Regions from separate parts of the Streptomyces sp. NPDC001348 genome, predicted to be linked through region 3. Evidence: riboswitches for the same ligand, from Rfam matches in the RefSeq annotation. Region 3 holds a riboswitch; each other region holds the start of a gene.
What was found. Region 3 has a riboswitch for S-adenosylmethionine ahead of ACWC21_RS33685 (amino acid ABC transporter permease). Riboswitches for the same ligand answer to the same signal wherever they lie in the genome.
Positions count from the first base shown of each region.

Region 1: linked by a shared signal. The riboswitch ahead of ACWC21_RS04875 (aminotransferase class V-fold PLP-dependent enzyme) and the one ahead of ACWC21_RS33685 (amino acid ABC transporter permease) in region 3 are both predicted to bind S-adenosylmethionine.
Region 2: linked by a shared signal. The riboswitch ahead of thrC (threonine synthase) and the one ahead of ACWC21_RS33685 (amino acid ABC transporter permease) in region 3 are both predicted to bind S-adenosylmethionine.

Region 1 covers NZ_JBSFIK010000003.1:286,399-293,771, reverse strand. Annotated here, with positions in the region: gene qcrA (cytochrome bc1 complex Rieske iron-sulfur subunit) at 1-503, shown strand, start outside; gene qcrB (cytochrome bc1 complex cytochrome b subunit) at 500-2,137, shown strand; gene trpD (anthranilate phosphoribosyltransferase) at 2,259-3,323, shown strand; gene ACWC21_RS04885 (PRC-barrel domain-containing protein) at 3,440-3,796, shown strand; gene ACWC21_RS04880 (hypothetical protein) at 3,824-3,994, shown strand; SAM riboswitch class IV at 4,060-4,176, shown strand; gene ACWC21_RS04875 (aminotransferase class V-fold PLP-dependent enzyme) at 4,339-5,715, shown strand; gene ACWC21_RS04870 (Lrp/AsnC family transcriptional regulator) at 5,779-6,060, opposite strand; gene ACWC21_RS04865 (rhomboid family intramembrane serine protease) at 6,057-6,767, opposite strand; gene ACWC21_RS04860 (hypothetical protein) at 6,930-7,169, shown strand; gene ACWC21_RS04855 (NYN domain-containing protein) at 7,203-7,373, shown strand, end outside.
Region 2 covers NZ_JBSFIK010000008.1:218,804-226,176, forward strand. Annotated here, with positions in the region: gene ACWC21_RS11660 (hypothetical protein) at 1-565, shown strand, start outside; gene ACWC21_RS11665 (Uma2 family endonuclease) at 625-1,302, shown strand; gene groL (chaperonin GroEL) at 1,384-3,006, opposite strand; gene ACWC21_RS11675 (cold-shock protein) at 3,326-3,532, opposite strand; gene ACWC21_RS11680 (ubiquitin-like small modifier protein 1) at 3,975-4,250, opposite strand; gene thrC (threonine synthase) at 4,292-5,578, opposite strand; SAM riboswitch class I at 5,597-5,770, opposite strand; gene ACWC21_RS11690 (glucosyl-3-phosphoglycerate synthase) at 5,901-6,845, shown strand; gene ACWC21_RS11695 (alpha,alpha-trehalose-phosphate synthase (UDP-forming)) at 6,974-7,373, shown strand, end outside.
Region 3 covers NZ_JBSFIK010000044.1:18,306-25,678, forward strand. Annotated here, with positions in the region: gene ACWC21_RS33660 (TauD/TfdA dioxygenase family protein) at 1-305, shown strand, start outside; gene ACWC21_RS33665 (ABC transporter permease) at 302-1,195, shown strand; gene ACWC21_RS33670 (ABC transporter ATP-binding protein) at 1,192-1,923, shown strand; gene ACWC21_RS33675 (aliphatic sulfonate ABC transporter substrate-binding protein) at 1,971-3,029, shown strand; gene ACWC21_RS33680 (LLM class flavin-dependent oxidoreductase) at 3,026-4,351, shown strand; SAM riboswitch class IV at 4,707-4,815, shown strand; gene ACWC21_RS33685 (amino acid ABC transporter permease) at 5,139-6,119, shown strand; gene ACWC21_RS33690 (amino acid ABC transporter ATP-binding protein) at 6,116-6,913, shown strand; gene ACWC21_RS33695 (transporter substrate-binding domain-containing protein) at 6,975-7,373, shown strand, end outside.

The sequences.
Region 1 (7,373 bases), on a different contig from region 3:
TCGGTCCGCTGCCCCAGACCAAGCTCCGCCACACGCTCTGGTCCAAGGGCAAGCTGCTGGTCAACATGAACACCAACCAGCCGCTGCGTCCCGAGGACGTGCAGGTCGGCTCGCTCACCTTCGCCAAGCCCGACGGCCTGGAGGAGGCACAGGAGGATTTCCAGAACGAGATCGCCAAGTCGGCCCTGATGATCATCCGGCTCCAGCCGGACAACATCAAGGACAAGCGCGAGCTCGAGTGGTCGCACGAGGGCATCGTGGCGTACTCGAAGATCTGCACCCACGTCGGTTGCCCGATCTCCCTGTACGAGCAGCAGACGCACCACGTGCTGTGCCCGTGCCACCAGTCCACCTTCGACCTCTCCGACGGTGCCCGAGTGATCTTCGGCCCCGCCGGTCACGCCCTGCCCCAGCTCCGCATCGGCGTGAACGGAGACGGTTACCTCCAGGCGCTCGGCGACTTCGAGGAGCCCGTCGGTCCTGCATTCTGGGAGCGCGGATGAGTACTGCAGCCAACGACCAGCCCCGCCCCCGCGGGAAGGCGCCGGCCGGCGAGCGCGTCGCCGACTGGGCCGACGGCCGGCTCGGGATCTACTCCCTGGCCAAGGCCAACATGCGCAAGATCTTCCCCGACCACTGGTCGTTCATGTTGGGTGAGGTCTGCCTCTACAGCTTCATCATCATCATCCTCACGGGTGTGTACCTGACGCTGTTCTTCCACCCGTCGATGAACGAGGTGGAGTACCACGGCAGTTACGTCCCGCTGCAGGGACAGCTGATGAGCGAGGCGTTCAGCTCGACCCTGCACATCTCCTTCGACGTGCGCGGTGGTCTGCTCATCCGGCAGATCCACCACTGGGCCGCGCTGATCTTCCTCGCCGGCATGTTCGTGCACATGATGCGCGTGTTCTTCACCGGCGCGTTCCGCAAGCCGCGTGAGATCAACTGGCTGTTCGGCTTCCTGCTGTTCGTCCTGGGCATGTTCACCGGCTTCACCGGTTACTCGCTCCCGGACGACCTGCTGTCCGGCACGGGTGTGCGCTTCACCGAGGGCGCGATCCTGTCCATGCCGATCGTCGGCACGTACATCTCGTTCTTCCTGTTCGGCGGCGAGTTCCCCGGCCACGACTTCGTGGCCCGGTTCTACTCGATCCACATCCTGCTGCTGCCGGGCATCATGCTCGGCCTGGTCGTGGGCCACCTGATCCTGGTCTTCTACCACAAGCACACGCAGTTCGCGGGCCCCGGCAAGACGAACAACAACGTCGTCGGCATGCCGCTGCTGCCGGTCTACATGGCCAAGGCCGGAGGCTTCTTCTTCCTGGTCTTCGGCATCATCGCGGCCATCGCGGCGGTCGCCCAGATCAACCCGATCTGGGCCATGGGCCCGTACCGCCCGGACCAGGTGTCCACCGGCGCCCAGCCCGACTGGTACATGGGCTTCGCCGAGGGTCTCGTCCGCTACATGCCGGGCTGGGAGATCAACTTCTGGGGGCACACGCTCGTCCTGGGCGTGTTCATCCCGCTGGTCCTCTTCGGTGTGGTGCTGGCGGCGATCGCGGTCTACCCGTTCATCGAGTCCTGGGTCACCGGCGACAAGAGCGAGCACCACATCCTGGACCGCCCGCGCAACGCCCCTACGCGCACCGGCTTCGGTGTCGCCTGGGTCACGGTGTACATGATCGGTCTGGTCGGTGGCGGCAACGACCTGTGGGCCACGCACTTCCACCTGTCGATCAACGCCGTCACCTGGTTCGTCCGGATCGGCTTCTTCGTCGGACCGGTCGTCGCGTTCATCGTCACCAAGCGGATCTGCCTCGGTCTGCAGCGCCGCGACCGCGACAAGGTGCTGCACGGCCGGGAGACCGGCATCATCAAGCGCCTGCCGCACGGTGAGTTCATCGAGGTCCACGAGCCGCTCAGCCAGGAGCAGCTGCACACCCTCACGGCCCACAACCAGTACGTGCCGGCCGAGATCGGCCCGACGGTCGACGAGAACGGTGTCGAGCGGAAGGTGAAGGGTTCGGAGAAGCTGCGCGCCAAGCTCAGCAACGCCTACTACGGCGAGGACAACCAGATCCCGAAGCCGACCGTCGAGGAGTACAAGGAGATCACGAGCGGCCACGGCCACCACTGATCGCTGCGCACGCCACGCCACGCGCGAAGGGCCCCGTCCGGTGTTCGGACGGGGCCCTTCGCCATGCCCGACGGCTGGATAGGGTGGGGCCACACCCTGCTACGACCATCAGGAGCGGCTCATGAGCGCTGTGACCCCCGCTGGAGGCGACACCGCGGCGGGCCGTTCCTGGCCCGAGGTGCTGAACGCCCTGCTGTACGGCCGTGACCAGAGCGCGGACGCGACGGCCTGGGCGATGGACCAGATCATGCGCGGCGAGGCCACCGACGCGCAGATCGCCGGCTTCGTGGTGGCGCTGCGCGCCAAGGGCGAGACCGTCGAGGAGATCACCGGTGTGGTCCGGGCGATGTACGAGCACGCCAACGTGATCGAGGTGACCGGCCGCACGGTCGACATCGTCGGCACGGGTGGCGACGGCGCGAAGACGGTGAACATCTCCACGATGGCGGCGCTCGTGGTGGCCGGCACCGGCGCGAAGGTCGTCAAGCACGGCAACCGGGCCGCCTCGTCGGCGTCGGGCTCCTCGGACGTCCTGGAGAAGCTGGGCGTCAACCTGGACCTGACGCCACAGCGGGTGGCCGAGGTCGCGGAGGAGGCGGGCATCACCTTCTGCTTCGCGGTGAAGTTCCACCCGGCACTGCGCCATGTGGCCGCCACACGCGGCCAGTTGGGCATCCGGACGGTCTTCAACGCCCTCGGGCCGCTGACCAACCCGGCGAAGGTGAAGGCGCAGGCGGTCGGCGTCGCGGACCCCCGCCTGGCGCCGATGATCGCGGGCGTCCTGGCCGGACGCGGCAACTCCTCCCTCGTCTTCCGCGGTGACGACGGCCTCGACGAGCTGACCACGACCTCCACCTCCCACGTCTGGGTGGTCAGGGACGGCAAGGTCACCGAGGAGACCTTCGACCCGCGGGACGTCGGCATCCAACTGGTGCCGGTGGAGGCGCTGCGCGGCGGCGACCCGTCGTACAACGCCGAGGTGGCGCTGCGTCTGCTCGACGGCGAGACCGGGCCCGTCCGCGACGCCGTCCTGCTGAACTCGGCGGCGGCGCTGGTGGCCCTGGACCCGACGGGAGAACCGCTGGCCGAGCAGTTGCGTGCCGGGATGCGCAAGGCGGCCGAGTCGATCGACTCCGGGGCGGCCAGGCGGACCCTCGACCGCTGGGTGGCGGCGAGCAACGCGTAGGGACTGCCCCGACGGGGAGCAGCCGCGGGAGTAGAGTGAAACTGTGAAAACGTGGCCCCGCGGCTGCTCCGTCTCGGCGTGGGGTGCCCGGGGACACGGGCCGCAAGGAGCGAGGCATGATCCACTCAGCCGATATCCGCGAGTGGCGCAACCGTGACGTGATCGATCCCAGGGGCCGCAAGATCGGTGCCCTGGAAGCGGTCTACGTGGACACCACCACCGACACTCCTGCCATGGTCACCGTCCGCACCGGACTGCCGACCCGGCACCGGCTCGTCTTCGTCCCCCTCGACGAGGCGACCCTCGGTCCCGGGTACGTGAAGGTGGCCCACTCCAGGGGGCAGGTGAAGAAGGCACCGTCCATCGGCATGGACGACGTCCTGCCGGTCGAGCGGGAGCACGAGATCTACGAACACTACGACAGGCCCTACGAGGCCGATGTCCAACGCGGGCGCCGGCTGGCGCGCGGCTGACCGGCCCGTCGGAGGAGGCGGTCACCCATGGCGCTCTTCCTGTTCCTGATCCTCGTGGCCGTCATCCTGGGGCTCATCGGCGTGGCGGCACAGGGGCTGTTCTACCTCCTGGTCATCGGTGCGGTGATCCTGGTGGCCGACCTGGTGCTGTTCGGCGTGCGCTGGTCCCGGCACCACGGGCACCACGTCGTGCGGTGAGACTCCCGTCCGCCATCCGGACATGAGTTGCGGGCCGGTGATCAGCCACGTAACTTCTGTGACCAGGTCATGAGTGACAGTCATTCGGCCCCGGCCGACTGTCCGGCAACCCTCCGTCCGTGGCGGGGTGCCCCGGGTGAAGACCAGGCCGTGGGCAGCGAGGTCCGCGGCAAGCGCGGACCCCTCGCAAGCCAGGGGTCCTGGTCGTCGAGGGAGCCTTCTGTGAGCAAGCGAATGCGCTAGGGCGTCGAGCCCCGCCTCCGCATCCCCCTTTTCACCTCATCCGTGCTTGAGCGCCGTCCGCTCGTGCGGTGAGTTCCGCCTGCCTTCACAGGAGTACACCCATGTCCGTCCGCACCGTTGCCGCCGACCAGTCCCTCTGTGCCCCGCTGCCCGTTCTCGGCCGGGACGTCACCGTCCCGCTCGTCACCGGTGGGGAGGTCGCCTACGCCGCGCTCGACTACGCGGCCAGCGCCCCCGCGCTCCAGCGGGTCTGGGACGACGTGGCCGCGTACGCCCCCTACTACGGCAGCGTGCACCGGGGCGCCGGCTACCTCTCGCAGCTGTCCACCGACCTCTTCGAGAACGCCCGCGCCACGGTCGCCGAGTTCCTCGACTGCCGGGCGGACGACCAGGTCGTCTTCACCCGGTCGACCACGGACTCCCTGAACCTCCTCGCCCGCGCGCTCCCCGCGGGCTGCCAGGTCTTCGTCTTCGAGACCGAGCACCACGCCTCCCTGCTGCCCTGGCAGGACGCCCGGGTCACCTACCTCGACGCCCCCCGCACCCCGCGGCAGGCCGTGGAGACCCTCGAGCGGGCCCTCGCCGGCCGCCCTGTACCGACCGGAGGGGGCCACGGCCCGGCCCTGGTGTGCGTGACCGGCGCCTCCAACGTCACCGGTGAGCTCTGGCCGGTCCGCGAACTGGCCGCCGCCGCCCACGCGCACGGCGCCCGGATCGTCCTGGACGCCGCCCAGCTGGCCCCGCACCACCCGGTGAGCCTCAGGGAGCTGGACGTCGACTGGGTCGCGTTCTCCGGGCACAAGCTGTACGCCCCGTTCGGCTCCGGTGTGCTGGCCGGCCGTGCCGACTGGCTGCGCGCGGCCGAGCCGTACCTCGCGGGCGGCGGCGCCAGCCGCAAGGTCACCCGGCGCGACGACGGGGGAGTGGAGGTGGAGTGGCACGACAGCGCCGCCCGCCACGAGGCCGGCTCCCCGAACGTCATCGGCGCCTACTCCATCGCCTCGGCCTGCAAGGCGCTCACCGAGGCGGGCTTCGAGAGCCTGGTCGCCCGCGAGCAGCACCTGATCGCCGAGGTCCGCGCGGGCCTGGCGGAGGTCCCCGAGGTCCGGGTGCTGTCCCTCTTCGGCGACGACGCCCCGCGCGTCGGCGTCATCTCCTTCGTCGTCGAGGGCTGGAACAGCTCCCACTTCGCCGCCGCGCTCTCCGCGGAGTACGGCATCGGCGTCCGCGACGGCCTGTTCTGCGCCCACCCCCTGGTCCGCACCCTGCTGGGCAGCGACCCGCAGACGCAGGGCGAGTGCGGCGCCCCCGAGGCGGCGCCCGGCGAGAAGTCCCTCAACGCCGTCCGGGTCAGCTTCGGCGCGGGCACACCGGACGAGCACGTGGAGCGGTTCGTGTCCGCGGTGAAGGAACTGGTGCGGGACGGTGCCAAGTGGCGCTACCGGACCGAGGACGGCCGCTGCGTTCCGGCCGTCTGACCCCCGGCTCGGCAACCGGCTCCACGCGGCCTCCGGCCGAAACGAGGCCCTCGTCGGCCCGTCCTAGCTGTCCAGCCCGATCGCGAACGCCGCCTCCAGGTCGTGCTGGGAGTAGGTGCGGAACGCCACGTGCGTGTCGGTGGCCTCCACGCCGGGGATCTTGCTGATCCGGCCGGGGATGACATCCGCCAGGTCCTCGTGCCGGCTCACCCTGACCATGGCGATCAGGTCGTAGGTGCCGGTGACCGAGAAGACCTCGCTGACACTGTCCAGCGCGGCGATCTGCTCCGCGATCTCGGGGATCCGGTCCACGCTGGTCTTGATGAGCACGATCGCGGTGATCACGGCTGGTTCTCTCCCTCGGGGGCCGGGGCTGGGGCGGCCTCAACTCTAGGGCAGCCCCTGGTGGCCCGCCCGAACAGCACCCACGCGAGGACGAAGCCCAGCCCGAAGCCCACCAGGTGGGCCAGGTACGCCACACCCGGGCCCTGCGGGGCACGGCCCGCCGCCAGCCACTGCAGGGCCGCCCAGAAGGGCAGGACGATCCAGGCGGGGAAGCGCAGCGGGAGGAAGAACAGGAACGGGAGGAGACTGGTGACGCGGGCGCCGGGGAACAGGTAGAGGAACGCGCCGAGGACCGCCGAGATCGCCCCCGAGGCCCCGACCAGGGACTGTTCGGAGGCGGCGTTGGCGGCGGCGTAGCCGAGCAGCGCCAGATAGCCGCAGCCGACGTAGAACAGGATGAACTGGACGCGGCCCATGCGTTCCTCGGTCATCGCCCCGAAGACGTAGAGGAAGAGCATGTTGCCCAGCAGGTGCACCCAGCTGCCGTGCACGAACAGCGCCGTGGCCGGGGTGAGGGCCGTCCGGGCCGGGCCGTCGAACAGCTCGGCGGGGATCACCCCCCAGTGCCGGAAGTAGGCCCGCTGGGCGGCGAGCAGGGCGTCGCCGGAGCCGTAGACCGGATTCAGCCCGCCCGCCGGCCCGAGCAGGAACAGCAGACAGCACAGGACGATCAGGGCGTACGTCATCGGCGTCGACTTGCTGACCATGGCTACAGAGCATGACGTAACGGGACGCAAGCGCACGGACCGCCTCGCCGCCGTGGACGGACGGGCGGCGAGTCGCCGCCAGGCCGTAGGGTTACGAGCCACACGCGTCGCGGAGACGATGTGTCACGGACCACGGACACTAGAAGGAAGCGAACAGTCACGATGCCGGTTCCCCTGCCGACCGCCGAGACCCGGTGGCGCTGCACCCTCTGCGGCAACCTCACCCGTTTCGACGTGACCCGCTCGTCGAAGGTCGTCGAGTACGTCCACCTCGACCTCGCCGGTGAGCCCAAGGTCGAGGAGCGGGAGGTGGTCAGTGAGACCATCGAGTCGGTGCGCTGCCGCTGGTGCAACGCGGTGGACCAGGTGGAACTCGTGGACAGGCCGGGCGCCGACTCCTGACCGGAGCGACGCACACGTGATGGGGTGTGACGGATGGTGGAGACCACGGGCGGGGGGCCGGGCGACGGCACCGCCGAGGTGCTTGACCGTCCGCTGCCCGACGGCGTGCGGCGGCGGGTCGTGCAGATCGTCTCGGACGGCTTCGGCGGGCTGACGGTCGCCGAACTACCCGCCCAGCTACGGCAGTACGCCCGTTTCGCCCCC
Region 2 (7,373 bases), on a different contig from region 3:
GGGCGGTTCGCGCTGGATCACCCGATCGTGGTGGTCCCGTACCGCACGCGACGACGACTGGTGGGCCGCCTTCACGCGCGGCGACGTACCGGAGAACGCCCCACCGGAACGCGCCCGCCCCACCCGCTCCCGCGCCCACATCCTGCTCGCCGCCCTCGGCCGTACGGCCCCCGCCCTGTCCCTCTCCGAGGCCGACTGCGCGCGGCTCGCTCCGCTGGTGGCGGAGTGGTTCGCACGCGGGGCGACGGACGAGGCCGTGGTCACCGCCCTGACCGCCGGCCTGCCCACCCCGGTGCACCACCCGGCGGCCCTGCTCCACCGCCGCCTGACCGCCAAACTCCCACCGGCGCCCGCCCCGCGCCCGCCGCTCCGGATCCTGGAATGCGCGGAATGCCGCATTCCCGGCCCCCCGGAGGCCCTGCCGGGCGGCCTCTGCGGCGCATGCCGCGGAGAACGCTCCCCCGCCCGCCCCCACACGCCCCTGTCCGCTTCCGCGGTCCAGGTCCGCGCGGATGAGATCCGCGCTGCGATGTCCCTACGACGAGGAGAGAAGGCACCCGTATGACCGCGCCTACGGTCCGACGACATCACCCCGGGGCACGATGGAGGGGAGGAGGCGATGTCATGACCCCTGGTACCGCCCAGCGCCCGCAGATGTCCGCCGAGGACTTCGAGGAACTCGCCCGCAAGGCCCCACGGAACGTGCAGCTCGAGTTCATCAACGGGCGGCTGTACGTGAAGGGCGACCGCATCTCGGTCGAGGACTTCGAGGAACTGGCCCGCAGGGCTCCCGAAGGCGTCAATCTCGAGCTCATTGACGGAAGGCTAGAGGTCAAGCCGATGCCGGACCAGCGTCACAGGGGCATCGTCATGTGGCTCCTCCGGCTGTTCATGCAGCTGCGGCCTGAATTGGCGCTGTACCCGGAGCAGGGTCTCAGAGTCGGTGCCTATCGCAAGGGGCATGCCTGTGCGGACGGCGCGCTGGCACCGTTCAACCACTTCATCGCTCAGGAAGGCGACTGGGCGGACCCCGACGGCGTCCTCATGGTCGTGGAAGTCACCTCTCGTGACCGTGACACCGACCGCCGCGACCGCATCGACAAGGTCCGTGGCTACGCCGAAGCCGGTATCCCTGTATACCTGCTGATCGACCGGGACAACGACACGATCGTCGTACACAGCCGGCCCAAGGACGGTCGCTACCAACAGTCCCCGTCGTACCCCTGGGGCGCCACCGTCGAGTTGCCGCCGCCGGTCGGCATCACGCTGGAAACCGAGGATCTCAAGGACTACGCCGACTGAGCCCCACACATGCCCGAGGGCGGCACCCCCAGCCAGAAGCTGGGAGTGCCGCCCTCGGAAAGGACAGGTGACCCGGGAGGATCAGAAGTCCATGTCACCGCCCGGCATGCCGCCACCGGCAGGCGCGGCGGCCTTCTCCGGCTTGTCGGCGATGACGGCCTCGGTGGTGAGGAACAGCGCGGCGATGGAGGCGGCGTTCTGCAGCGCGGAACGGGTCACCTTCGCCGGGTCGATGATGCCCTCGGCGATCATGTCGACGTACTCGCCGGTCGCGGCGTTCAGGCCGTGGCCGACCGTCAGGTTGCGCACCTTCTCGACGACGACGCCACCCTCGAGACCACCGTTGACGGCGATCTGCTTGAGCGGGGCCTCCAGGGCGAGCTTCACGGCGTTGGCGCCGGTCGCCTCGTCACCCTCGAGCTCCAGCTTCTCGAAGACCTGGGAGGCCTGCAGCAGGGCCACGCCACCACCGGCGACGATGCCCTCCTCGACGGCCGCCTTGGCGTTGCGGACGGCGTCCTCGATGCGGTGCTTGCGCTCCTTGAGCTCGACCTCGGTGGCGGCACCGGCCTTGATGACGGCCACGCCGCCCGCGAGCTTGGCCAGGCGCTCCTGGAGCTTCTCGCGGTCGTAGTCGGAGTCGCTGTTCTCGATCTCGGCGCGGATCTGGTTCACGCGGCCGTTGACCTGGTCGGAGGAGCCGGCACCGTCGACGATGGTGGTCTCGTCCTTGGTGATGACCACCTTGCGGGCCTTGCCCAGCAGGTCGAGGGTGGCGTTCTCCAGCTTGAGACCGACCTCCTCGGAGATGACCTCGCCGCCCGTGAGGATGGCGATGTCGCCGAGCATGGCCTTGCGGCGGTCGCCGAAGCCCGGGGCCTTGACGGCGACGGACTTGAAGGTGCCGCGGATCTTGTTGACGACCAGGGTCGACAGGGCCTCGCCCTCGACGTCCTCGGCGATGATCAGCAGCGGCTTGCCCGACTGCATGACCTTCTCCAGGAGCGGGAGCAGGTCCTTGACCGCGGAGATCTTGGAGTTGGCGATCAGGATGTACGGGTCGTCGAGGACGGCCTCCATACGCTCCATGTCGGTGGCGAAGTACGCCGAGATGTAGCCCTTGTCGAAGCGCATACCCTCGGTGAGCTCCAGCTCCAGACCGAAGGTCTGGGACTCCTCGACGGTGATGACGCCTTCCTTGCCGACCTTGTCCATGGCCTCGGCGATGAGCTCGCCGATCTGGGTGTCGGCGGCGGAGATGGAGGCCGTGGAGGCGATCTGCTCCTTGGTCTCGACGTCCTTCGCCTGCTCCAGCAGGGCGGCGGAGACGGCCTCGACGGCCTTCTCGATACCGCGCTTCAGGGCCATCGGGTTGGCACCGGCGGCCACGTTGCGCAGGCCCTCGCGGACCAGCGCCTGGGCCAGGACGGTCGCCGTGGTCGTACCGTCACCGGCGACGTCGTCCGTCTTCTTGGCGACTTCCTTGACCAGCTCGGCGCCGATCTTCTCGTACGGGTCCTCGAGCTCGATCTCCTTGGCGATGGAGACGCCGTCGTTGGTGATCGTGGGCGCGCCCCACTTCTTCTCGAGGACGACGTTGCGGCCCTTGGGGCCGAGCGTCACCTTCACGGCGTCCGCGAGCTGGTTCATGCCGCGCTCGAGGCCGCGCCGCGCCTCCTCGTCGAACGCGATGATCTTGGCCATGTGAAGTGGTCCCTCCAGGACTGGGGGTGATTCCTTCGGACCGCGCCCGCGCCCGCGACGGACGGCTCGCGGACCCCGTGGTTCCTTGCCCCACGTGGTCTGCGGGCCTCACCGACCCGGTCCTTCGCTGTCACTCTCACCTTCAGAGTGCTAACGCCAATGATTAGCACTCGCCCATGCCGAGTGCAAGCGGCTCGAGCGGATACCCAGGTGAACAGCGGGCTCCACGGGCGTCCGGACAGGCCGAAGGGCCCGTACCCCGGGGGGTACGGGCCCTTCGAAGATGCACAGAAGAACGTCGTCGCAGTCGGCGCGTGCTTCAGCTGGTCGCGAGCCGGACCATGTCCGCCTGCGGCCCCTTCTGTCCCTGCGAGATCTCGAAATCGACCCGCTGACCCTCTTCCAGGGTGCGGTAACCGTCCATCTGGATCGCACTGTAGTGGACGAAAACATCCGCACCACCGTCGACCGCGATGAAGCCGTACCCCTTCTCCGCGTTGAACCACTTGACGGTGCCCTGAGCCATGCCTAACTCCCCTATTACTGGCCCTTGCACAGATCCACACTTCGCGGATCCGGGTCAGACCTCACCCCCCATGGACTGGGGGCGTGCGCCGGAACGCGTCGACCGCGGCTGAATGTATCTGTCCAACTGCCGTCTGCAACAGGTCAATCGGACGAGAAATCTGGACGTCGCCGGTCGGGAATCTGCCAAAAATTCGGCTGAATTCAGGGCAATTCGGACCCGGCAAAGGGCACATAAGGCGCAAAAGACTCGCACACTTTGGCTACTTCTTGTCGGGTGTGCGGCACGAATCCAGGGCCCCCGACCCGCGTTCCGGGAGCGCGTTCCCCAACTGTACCGCGCTCAACCGCACTGAATTGCCCCCTCCGTTTCTCGTACGGCGGGGGCAATTCGATGAACCCTCGGTAATCGCTGTTACCGAAGGTAATGTTCGGTCATTCGGTCAGCCGCCGGCGACGGCCGGAATGATGGAGACGCCCGCGCCGTCCGGAGTCGCGGTCTCCAGCCCCTGCTCGAAGCGCACGTCGTCGTCGTTGACGTACACGTTGACGAAGCGGCGCAGCTTGCCCTGGTCGTCCAGGACCCGGGCGGCGATCCCGGTGTGGTTCTTCTCCAGGTCGGAGATGACCTCGCCGAGGGTCGCGCCCTCGGCCTGGACCTCCGCCCGGCCGCCCGTGTAGGTGCGCAGGATGGTGGGGATGCGAACGGTGACGCTCATACGGGTGTGACCTCCGGTCGGGTAAGCAGGGCCAGCGCGTACTACGCGAGGCCGGCCTCTCGGAACGAGTCCAGGTTGGGACGGATCGTGGCGGTCAGGCCGGTGCCCGCCACCGCGTCCAGCGTCTTCAGCCCGTCGCCCGTGTTGAGGACGACGGTCGTCTTGGCCGGGTCGAGGACGCCGCTCTCGACCAGCTTGCGCGTGACACCCACCGTCACGCCGCCCGCCGTCTCCGCGAAGATCCCCTCCGTGCGGGCCAGCAGCTTGATGGCGTCCACCACCTGCTCGTCCGTCACGTCCTCCACCGCCCCGCCGGTGCGGCGCGCGATGTCCAGGACGTACGGCCCGTCCGCCGGGTTGCCGATGGCGAGGGACTTGGCGATGGTGTTCGGCTTCTGCGGGCGCACCACGTCGTGGCCCGCCTTGAACGCGGTCGACACCGGCGAGCAGCCCTCGGCCTGGGCGCCGAAGATCTTGTACGGCCGGTCCTCGACGAGACCGAGCTTCACCAGCTCCTGCAGCCCCTTGTCGATCTTGGTGAGCTGGGAGCCGGAGGCGATCGGGACCACGATCTGGTCCGGGAGCCGCCAGCCGAGCTGCTCGCAGATCTCGTACGCCAGGGTCTTGGACCCCTCGGCGTAGTAGGGCCGCAGATTGACGTTGACGAAGCCCCAGCCCTCGCCGGCCGGGTCGCCGATCAGCTCGGAGCAGAAGCGGTTCACGTCGTCGTAGTTGCCCTCGATGCCGACGAGCTCACCGCCGTAGACCGCGGCCATGACGACCTTGCCCTGCTCCAGGTCGTGCGGGATGAACACGCAGGAGCGGAAGCCGGCCCGGGCCGCCGCGGCACCCACCGCGCCGGCCAGGTTGCCGGTGGAGGAGCAGGACAGGGTGGTGAAACCGAAGGCGCGCGCCGCCTCCAGCGCCTGCGCGACCACGCGGTCCTTGAAGGAGTGCGTCGGGTTGCCCGAGTCGTCCTTCACATACAGCTTCGACGCCTCGATGCCGAGCTCACGGGCGAGGTTGTCGGCCTGCACGAGCTTGGTCCAGCCGGGGTTGATGTTCGGCTTGGTCGCCACGTCCGCCGGGACGGGCAGCAGGGGTGCGTAGCGCCAGATGTTCGCGGGTCCCGCCTCGATCCGCTTGCGGAGCTCCTCGGTGTCGTAGGCCGAGAAGTCGTACGCGATCTCGAGCGGGCCGAAACACTCCTCGCAGGCGAAGACCGGTCCGAGCGGCACCCGGTGGCCGCACTCGCGGCAGCTCAGAGCGGCGGCGGGGCCGAGGTCTACGGTGGAGTCGGTGGTGCTTTCAGCAGTCTGCACAGCCATGTGAGGCGAGGCCCTTTCTCCTCATCTTCCTCACGACGCATCTCGCCGTGAGACGGATTTGGCACCTTCCCTAGCCGGGAGCCTCGCGGAACGATCAGGACTGATTCAACTGATCCAACTGATCTACGAGAACCGACTGGAGGGTTGCCGGGGCTTCATCGGGCCGTGTCCCTCTGCCCCTCTGGATGAGCGGTATGCGGTTGTGAACGGCGGTGACCCCGGACATGCGATGGTCATCGGCGTTGTTCAAGACTGTAACCGAAGGCCGGGACAGTTGAGATAGTCGTCCGAAGCGCGAGACAACAGTGAGGAGCCGCACACCGTGCTGGAAGAAGTCGAGCGCTGGCTGAGCACCCGCTCCTGGTCCGTGACCGATCGCCCGCTCCACCAGATCCTGGCCGCCAAGCAGCGCACGGGCCAGTCGGTCAGTGTCGTGCTGCCGGCACTCAACGAGGAGGAGACGGTCGGCGACATCGTCGCGATCGTCCGCCACGACCTCATGCAGCAGGTCCCGCTCGTCGACGAGATCGTGGTCGTCGACTCGGGGTCCACCGACCGCACCTCCGAGGTGGCCGCCGCGGCGGGCGCCCGGGTCGTCCACCGCGACGACGTCCTGCCGCGGATACCGGCCGTGCCCGGCAAGGGCGAGGTGCTGTGGCGTTCGCTCCTCGTCACCCACGGGGACATCGTCTGCTTCATCGACGCCGACCTGAAGGACTTCTCCTCCGACTTCGTCTCGGGGATCGTCGGCCCGCTGCTGACCGACCCGGAAGTGGACCTGGTGAAGGGCATGTACGACCGTCCGCTCGCGGGCGCGTCGGGCCAGGGCGGCCGGGTCACCGAGCTGATGGCCCGCCCGCTGCTCAACATGCACTGGCCGCAGCTGGCCGGATTCGTGCAGCCGCTCGGCGGTGAGTACGCGGCCCGCCGCTCGCTCCTGGAGCAGCTGCCCTTCCCCGTCGGATACGGGGTGGAGCTGGGCATGCTGGTCGACGCGCTGCACCTGGTGGGCCTGAACGCCCTGGCCCAGGTGGACGTGGGGGTGCGCAAGCACCGCCACCAGGACGGGCAGGCACTCGGCCGGATGGCCGCCGCCATCTACCGCACCGCCCAGCTGCGCCTGGCCCGCGGCCACCTCGTACGGCCCTCGCTCACCCAGTTCGAGCGGGGCGAGGAGGGCTTCGAGCCGCGCACCTACTCCGTGGACACGGAGGAACGGCCGCCGATGGCGGAGATCGCGGAGTACGCCGCGCGCCGCGTGGCCTGACCCCGGCCGTACCCCGGCCGTACCCCGGCCGGATCCCGTCGACATCCCGCCGACATCCCGCCGGTGTCACTCCGCCAGCGAGGGAACCGTACGTTTGAGCGTTTCCGGGCCGGGCTAGGTTGAGACTCATGGCTTCCACGCACGGTGCTGAGGTGCTGGTCGCGTCCAATCGCGGCCCGGTTTCGTACGAAGTCCGCGAGGACGGTTCGCTGCACGCCAAGCGGGGTGGCGGCGGACTGGTGTCCGGGCTGTCGGCCATCGGGCCGGACGCGAACGCGCTCTGGGTGTGCGCCGCGCTGAGCGACGCCGACCGGGAGGCGGTGCGCCGCTCCCACGGCGGCCGGCGGCTGTCCGAGGACGCGACCGGCGGACAGCAGGTCCGGATGATCGACATCGACGCGGCCGTGTTCTCCGACGCGTACAACGGCATCGCCAACTCGGTGCTGTGGTTCGTCCACCACATGCTGTACCAGACCCCGCTGGAACCCGTCCTCGACGCGGAGTTCCGGCGACAGTGGGCGTCCTACG
Region 3 (7,373 bases):
GCGGGTTCGCCAAACGCATCGTCGGCCTGTCGAACAGCGATTCGGCGGATCTGCTGCGCATCTTCCAGTCGTACGTGACCCGCCCGGAGAACATCCTGCGCTGGACATGGTCGCCCAACCAGCTGCTGATCTTCGACAACCGGATCACCCAGCACTACGGGGTGGACAACTACGACGACCACCCCCGCCGCCTCAACCGGGTGACGATCGCCGGAGACGTCCCGGTCGGCGTCGACGGACGCCACAGCGAGCAACTCGCCGGCGACGCCTCCCACTACAGCAGCGTGCTGGCGGTGGCGGCATGACCGAACTCAGCCTCAAGGCGCCGGCCCTTACCACCAGCCCGGCCGCCGAGACGACGGGCGCGCGGGAACGCGAGGTGTTCCTGCCACGCGACGCCCGCCGCCGAACGCCGTTCAGCACACTCCGCGAGCGCCTGCGCTGGCCGCTGGGCATCTACACGACTCCCGTCGTGATCCTCATCGCCTGGGAGGTCCTCGCCCGGGCCGGAGTGCTGGCGAAGACCTACGCTCCGGCACCGACCTCCATCGTGAAGTCCGCCGCCGATCTGTGGCAGCAGGGCGTCCTCGGGCCGGACCTGGCCATCTCGCTGCAGCGAGCCGGCATCGGTCTCGCGATCGGTCTGACGGTGGGCATCGTCACCGGAGTGCTCGGCGGGTTGCTGCGCAGCGGTGAGTACCTGTTCAACGGCCTGGTGCAGGTGCTCAACACGATCCCGCTCCTCGCGGTGCTGCCCTTGATGATCGTGTGGTTCGGCATCGACGAACTCACGAAGGTGCTGCTGATTTCCTTCGGAGCCGGCGTGCCCATGTATCTCAATCTGTTCGCCGCGATCCGGGGTGTCGACCAGCGGCTGATCGAGATGGCGCGGACGACGGGCGCGGGCACCTGGCGCCTGGTGACGCGCGTGCTGGTGCCCGGAGCCCTGCCGGGATTCCTTGTCGGGCTCCGGTTCTCCCTCGCGTACAGCGTCCTGGGACTCGTCGCCGCCGAAACGGTCAACGCCGACAAGGGACTCGGCTTCCTCATCACCCAGGGGCAGACCTATCTCCAGACCAACCAGGTCTTCGTGGGCCTGGTGATCTACTCGCTCCTCGGTCTGCTCGCCGACCAGTTCGTCCGGGCTCTCGAGCGGGTGCTGCTGCGGTGGCGACCCGGTTATGAGGCGTCATGAGCAGCGCAGTCGCGACCGAGCCCCGACGGCAGACCGGGGTCGCCGTCGAGCAGGTGGTCCGTCGGTTCGGTGACCGGGTGGTGCTCGACCACCTCGACCTCACCATCGACGGCGATGAGTTGGTGATCCTGCTTGGCCCCTCGGGCTGCGGGAAGAGCACCCTGCTGCGGCTGCTCGCCGGACTGGACCGGCCCGACGGCGGGCGCGTGGAGGTCCCGGCGAAGCGTGCGATCGTCTTCCAGGCCGACCGGCTGCTGCCGTGGCAGCGGGTCCTGCGGAACGTCACGCTCGGCCTGCACGGGCCCGACGCGGAACAGCGGGCCCGCGACGTGCTGGCCGAGGTCGGCCTCTCGGGCCGTGAGAAGGCATGGCCCAAGGAACTCTCCGGCGGCGAGGCCCAGCGGGTGTCGCTCGCGCGGGCACTGGTATCGGAGCCCGAACTCGTGCTGCTCGACGAGCCGTTCGCGGCCCTCGACGCCATCACCCGGCTGCGCATGCACGACCTCGTACGCGCCCTGCGGACCAAGCACCATGCCGCCATGCTGCTTGTCACCCACGACGTCGACGAGGCGATCGCCCTGGCGGACCGCGTCGTCGTCATGAGCAACGGCCGCATCGGCACCTCGCACGAGGTGCGCCTCTCCGCCGCGGACCGCGAAGCGAGCGTCGCCCGCGAGGAACTCCGCGCCCGGCTGCTGGAAGACCTCGGCCTCGCCGGCCAGCACTGACTCCCCTCGAACCACCCTCACCCAGCACAGGAAGCACACACCATCCCATGCGTAAGAGAACCAGCAGACTCATCGGAACCGTCGGCTCCCTCGCCCTGGCGAGCACCCTCGTCGCCTGCGGATCGTCGTCCTCGGACACCGCCGCGCCGCTGAGCAACGCCGCCGACGCGAGCGACGCCAAGCACCCCGAGTGGAGCAAGTACACCTTCACCATCGGCGACAACGGCGGTGACGGCAGCCAGGAGCTGGCGAAGATCACCGGCGTGTTCGACAACGCGTCCTACAGGGTGAAGTTCGCCCGCTTCACCTACGGCCCGCCGCTCGTGCAGGCCGCCGCCTCGGGCGACATCGACCTCGGAAGCGTCGGCGACGTACCACCGATCACCGGTGCCGCGAAGGAGTACGGCTTCAAGGTCGTCGCGGTCAACCGCTCGCTCACGCCCACCCAGTCCAACGAGAACATCATCGTTCCCAAGGGGTCGCCGCTGAAGACGCTCAAGGACCTCAAGGGCAAGAAGATCGCCGTCCCGCAGGGCAGTTCGGCCCACGGCCTGGCGCTCAACGCGCTCAAGAGCGTCGGTCTCACTCCCAAGGACGTGCGGCTGGTCTTCCTCGACCCGGCGGCCGGCGCCACGGCCTTCAACACGGGCAAGGTGGACGCCTGGTCGATCTGGAATCCCCAGTCCGCGATCGCGGTCAAGAACGGCGCACGGATCCTGGCCAAGGGGCTGCCGCCGATCGACCAGACGAGCAGTTACTACGTCGCCAGTGAGAAGTCGCTCAATGACAAGACGAAGCGGGCGGCGCTCACGGACGTCCTGAAGCGCCTGGCCGGCGAGTTCGCCTGGGCGATCAAGCACGAGGACAAGTACGCCGAGGCCCTGTCCAAGGAGGAGGGCATCCCGCTGGACGACGCCAAGGCCTCCGTGAAGGCCTTCGAGACCCGCGTGACCCCGGTGGAGACCGCGGACATCGCAGCCGAACAGAAGCTCGCCGACGCCTTCCTGGAGGCGGGCCAGATCACCAAGACCGTCGACGTCAAGTCGATCACCGACAACCTCCTCCCGGCCGGCTACGACAGCTCCAAGCTGAAGGTCACCTCATGAGCGAGAGACGGCAACTCCACCTCAACGCCTTCCTCATGGAAGCGGGCCACCACGAGGCGGCGTGGCGGCTCCCGCACAGCAATCCCCGGGCGGACTTCGACCTGCGGCACTGGATCGAACTGGCGCGGCTGGCCGAGAGCGCCAAGTTCGACTCGCTGTTCCTGGCGGACGGCCCGGCCCTCATCGGCACCGGTGAGTTCCGGCCGCCGGGCCAGCTCGAACCGCTGACCCTGCTGACCGCGCTGTCCCAGGCGACCAGCAGAATCGGCCTCATCGCGACCGTGTCCTCGACGTACAACGAGCCGTACAACCTCGCCCGTCGGCTCGCGTCCGTCGACCATGTCAGCGGCGGCCGCGCAGGCTGGAACATCGTCACCTCGGCGGGCGCGGACGAGGCGGCCAACTTCGGCCTCGACGACCGTCCCGGCCACGCCGAGCGCTACGCCCGCGCCGACGAGTTCCTGAAGGTCGCCAAGGCACTGTGGGACAGCTGGGAGTCCGAGGCCGTCCTGGCGGACAGGGCCACGGGACGCTACGCCGACCCCGGGCGGCTGCACCGGCTCGGCCACCAGGGCAGGTACTTCAAGGTGGCCGGCCCGCTCAATGTCGAGCGTCCACCGCAGGGTCACCCGCTGCTCGTCCAGGCCGGCTCCTCCGAGGACGGCAAGGACTTCGCGGCCCACCACGCCGAGGCGATCTTCACCGCGCACACGACGTACGAGCGCGCGGCTGCCTTCTACGCCGACATCAAGGCCCGCACCAGGGCCGCGGGGCGTGACCCGGACGGCGTCATCGTCCTGCCGGGCATCGTCCCGTACATCGGCTCGACCGAGGCGGAAGCCCGGGCGCTCGCACGGCAGTTCGACGAGCTGCGGATTCCGGAATACGGGCTGCGCCAGCTGGCCGCCGTGTTCGAGACGGAACCGTCCGTCTTCCGACTCGACGCGCCCCTGCCGGACTTCATTCTCTCAAGGCCGAAGCTGGAGGGCTCCCAGAGCCGTTCCGACCTGATCATCGACCTCGCCATGCGCGAGCAGCTGACGGTTCGCCAGATCATCTCGCGGCTCGGTGGCGGGCGAGGGCACTTCGAGTTCGTCGGCACGCCCGAGCAGATCGCGGACACCATCATCGCCTGGTTCGAGGGCGGTGCCGCGGACGGGTTCAACATCATGGCGCCCGCCCTGCCGTCGGGCCTCGCTGCCTTCGCCGAACACGTTCTGCCGATCCTGCGCGGCAAGGGCCTGTTCCGCGAGGAGTACGAGGGCGCGACCCTGCGCGAGCACTACGGACTGCCGGTCCCGGTGAACCAGTTCCATGACTGAACCGCTTCCCGTGGGCGTTCCGCTCGCGACTCCTGCCGCTTCCACTTCCCGGAGCGGCGGGAGTCCGGCTGCGTTGCGGGTCGAGGGCCTGCGCAAGGCCACGAAGACGACTTCACCGCGGTGGCCGGGCTCGACCTGGACATGCCGGACGGCGCCTTCTTCGGGCTGCTCGGGTGAACGGCGCCGGGAAGACCACGCTGATCGGCTCGGTGCGCCCCCCGCTGCCAGTGCCTGGAGACCACCGGAGGGCCATCCGCATCCTGGACTGGACGGCCCACGCCGTCCGCCGGCCGTTCCACCTGCTGGACCGGCGTTGACACACGTTCGGGAAGTTGTCTTGACTACCGCACAGAAAGGTCATGAGCGTCAGCGACAAGCCCTGGCTTGCTGACCGGCAACCCTCGCACCGCGGTGGGGTGCCCCAGGTGACGACCCGGCCGATGAAGTTTCGGTAAGCGCGAGGCCCCTGGGGCCGGAACAGTGACGGTGACGCATGTACGCAGCTCCGAGGACGGCCGCACGCCGCTCCCGCGGCTGCGTACCGTCGTACGCGAACCTGCTCGTCGCCGACCGTGCCGTCGATCTGCTCCGCGTGAACAGCGCACTGTGTACCGCACCGGGCCGCGCCCGCTGTCGGGGCTGACACCTCCCCGCAGCCCCCGCACATCCTGACGAACACCGCGCCCGCGGTGTGCCGTTGCCCTCCCCGCCCCCGGAACCTCGCCGTCGTGTGCGTCCCCCCATGCCGCCGTGCCTCCGGGGTGCTCCCACCCAGCCGGAGCCCACCATGAGTGAACCCCCTGGTGCCACCGTCACCCTCGCCGATGCGCCGACCACCGACGTACCGGCAAAGCCCCTCACCCCCCAGCGAGTTCTTCCGCTGCGGCGGCCAGGCCGCTGGATCGTCACCGCGGTCGTGCTGGTCCTCGTCGCCCAGTTCGTACACGGGCTGGTCACCAACCCCTTCTACCAGTGGGGCCGCTGGAGCTACTGGTTCCTGCGCCCCGCCATCCTCGACGGCCTGCTGATCACCCTTCAAGTCACCGCTTACAGCGCGGTGCTGGGGCTTGCCGGAGGCATCGTACTGGCACTGGGCCGGCTCTCGAAGAGCCCGGTGCTGCGCGCGGTCAGCTGGACCTACGTCTGGGCGCTGCGCTCCATCCCGCTCATCGTGGTACTGATCTTCCTGTACAACTTCAGCGCCCTGTACAAGACGTTGAGCGTCGGCATCCCCTTCGGCCCGGCCTTCTTCTCCTTCGACGAGTCGAGACTCGCCACCGACATGGTCGTCGCGGTCGTCGGCCTCAGCCTCAACGAGGCTGCCTACGCGGCCGAGGTGGTCCGCGGCGGCATCCTCTCCGTCGACCAGGGCCAGCACGAGGCGGCCGCGGCGCTCGGTCTGCCCAAGGGGTACCAGTTCCGCAGGATCGTCTTCCCGCAGGCGCTCCGCTCGATCATCCCGAACTACGTCAACCAGCTCATCGGTCTGATCAAGGGGACCTCGCTGGTCTTCTACGTCTCCCTGCTCGACCTGTTCGGCTCCGCGCAGACCATGGGCTCCACCTACCCCGGCGACATCGTGCCGCTGCTGCTGGTCGTCACCGTCTGGTACCTGATCCTGACCAGCGTCGTGTCCGTCATCCAGTTCTACATCGAGCGGCACTACGCCCGCGGTGCCACCCGCAGCCTGCCGCCGACACCGTTGCAGAAGCTCCGCACCGGACTTTCCGACCTGAGGGCCCGTAGCCGCCGGGAGGCCGCCGTATGACCGCCGAGACGCTCGAAGCACTGGCGGACGTCGAGGCCGCCACCGTCGAGGTCCACGACGTGCACAAGTGGTACGGCACCCACCGGGTGCTGGACGGCGTCGACCTGACCGTCCGCCCCGGCGAGGTCACCGTCATCCTCGGCCCCTCCGGCTCCGGCAAGTCGACCCTGCTGCGGATCATCAATCACCTGGAGAAGCCGGAGATCGGTTACGTCAGCATCAACGGCGAACTGATCGGCGTGAAGCGGCAGGGCGACCGGCTGAAGGAGCTGAGCGAGCGGGCCATCCTGACCCAGCGCGGCCGGATCGGGTTCGTCTTCCAGAACTTCAACCTCTTCCCGCACCTGACCGTGCTGGACAACGTGGCCGCGGCTCCCGTCGCCACCGGCAGACTCGGCAAGCCCGAGGCACAGGAACTCGCCCGTGAACTCCTCGGCCGCGTCGGCCTCGCCGACAAGACCGGCGCCTATCCCCGCCAGCTCTCCGGCGGCCAGCAGCAGCGCGTCGCCATCGCCCGCGCCCTCGCCCTGCGCCCCGGCGTCGTCCTCTTCGACGAGCCCACCTCCGCCCTCGACCCCGAACTGGTGGGTGAAGTCCTCGCCGTCATCAAGGACCTGGCGGCCAGCGGCACCACCCTCGTCATCGTCACCCACGAGATCGGCTTCGCCCGCGAGATCGCCGACAGGGTCGTCTTCATCGACGGCGGCAAGATCGTCGAGCAGGGACCGCCCTCCGAGATCCTCGACAACCCCCAGCACGAGCGGACCAGGGACTTCCTCAGCAAGGTCCTCTGACCGCCGGCATACCAGACGCCCCCTGCACCACCCTCATCGACTTCAGCGACAAGGAACGGCCATGTCTGCCCACTTCTCCCGACGCAGCCTGATACGCGGCATTGCCGCGGCGACCGTCGTCGCCTCCCTGGTCACCGGGCTCGCCGCCTGCGGTGGCAACAGCGACGCGGCCACCTCCACCGACGCCGCCAAGGCCGGCGAGGTAGTCATCGGACGGGTCGCCAACGGCGCCGCCCAACAAACCACCATCAAGGTCTCCGAGGTCAAGGCGATCAGCGCCGAACTGCCCGCCGCCGTCAGGAGGGGCGGCAAGCTGGAGATCGGCATCGGTGCCCTGCCCGCCGGGTTCCCGCCGCTGGCGTACGTCGGCAACGACCAGAAGACCCTCACCGGCTCCGAGCCCGACCTCGGCCGCCTGGTCGCCGCGGTGTTCGGGCTCAAGGCCGAGGTCAAGAACTCC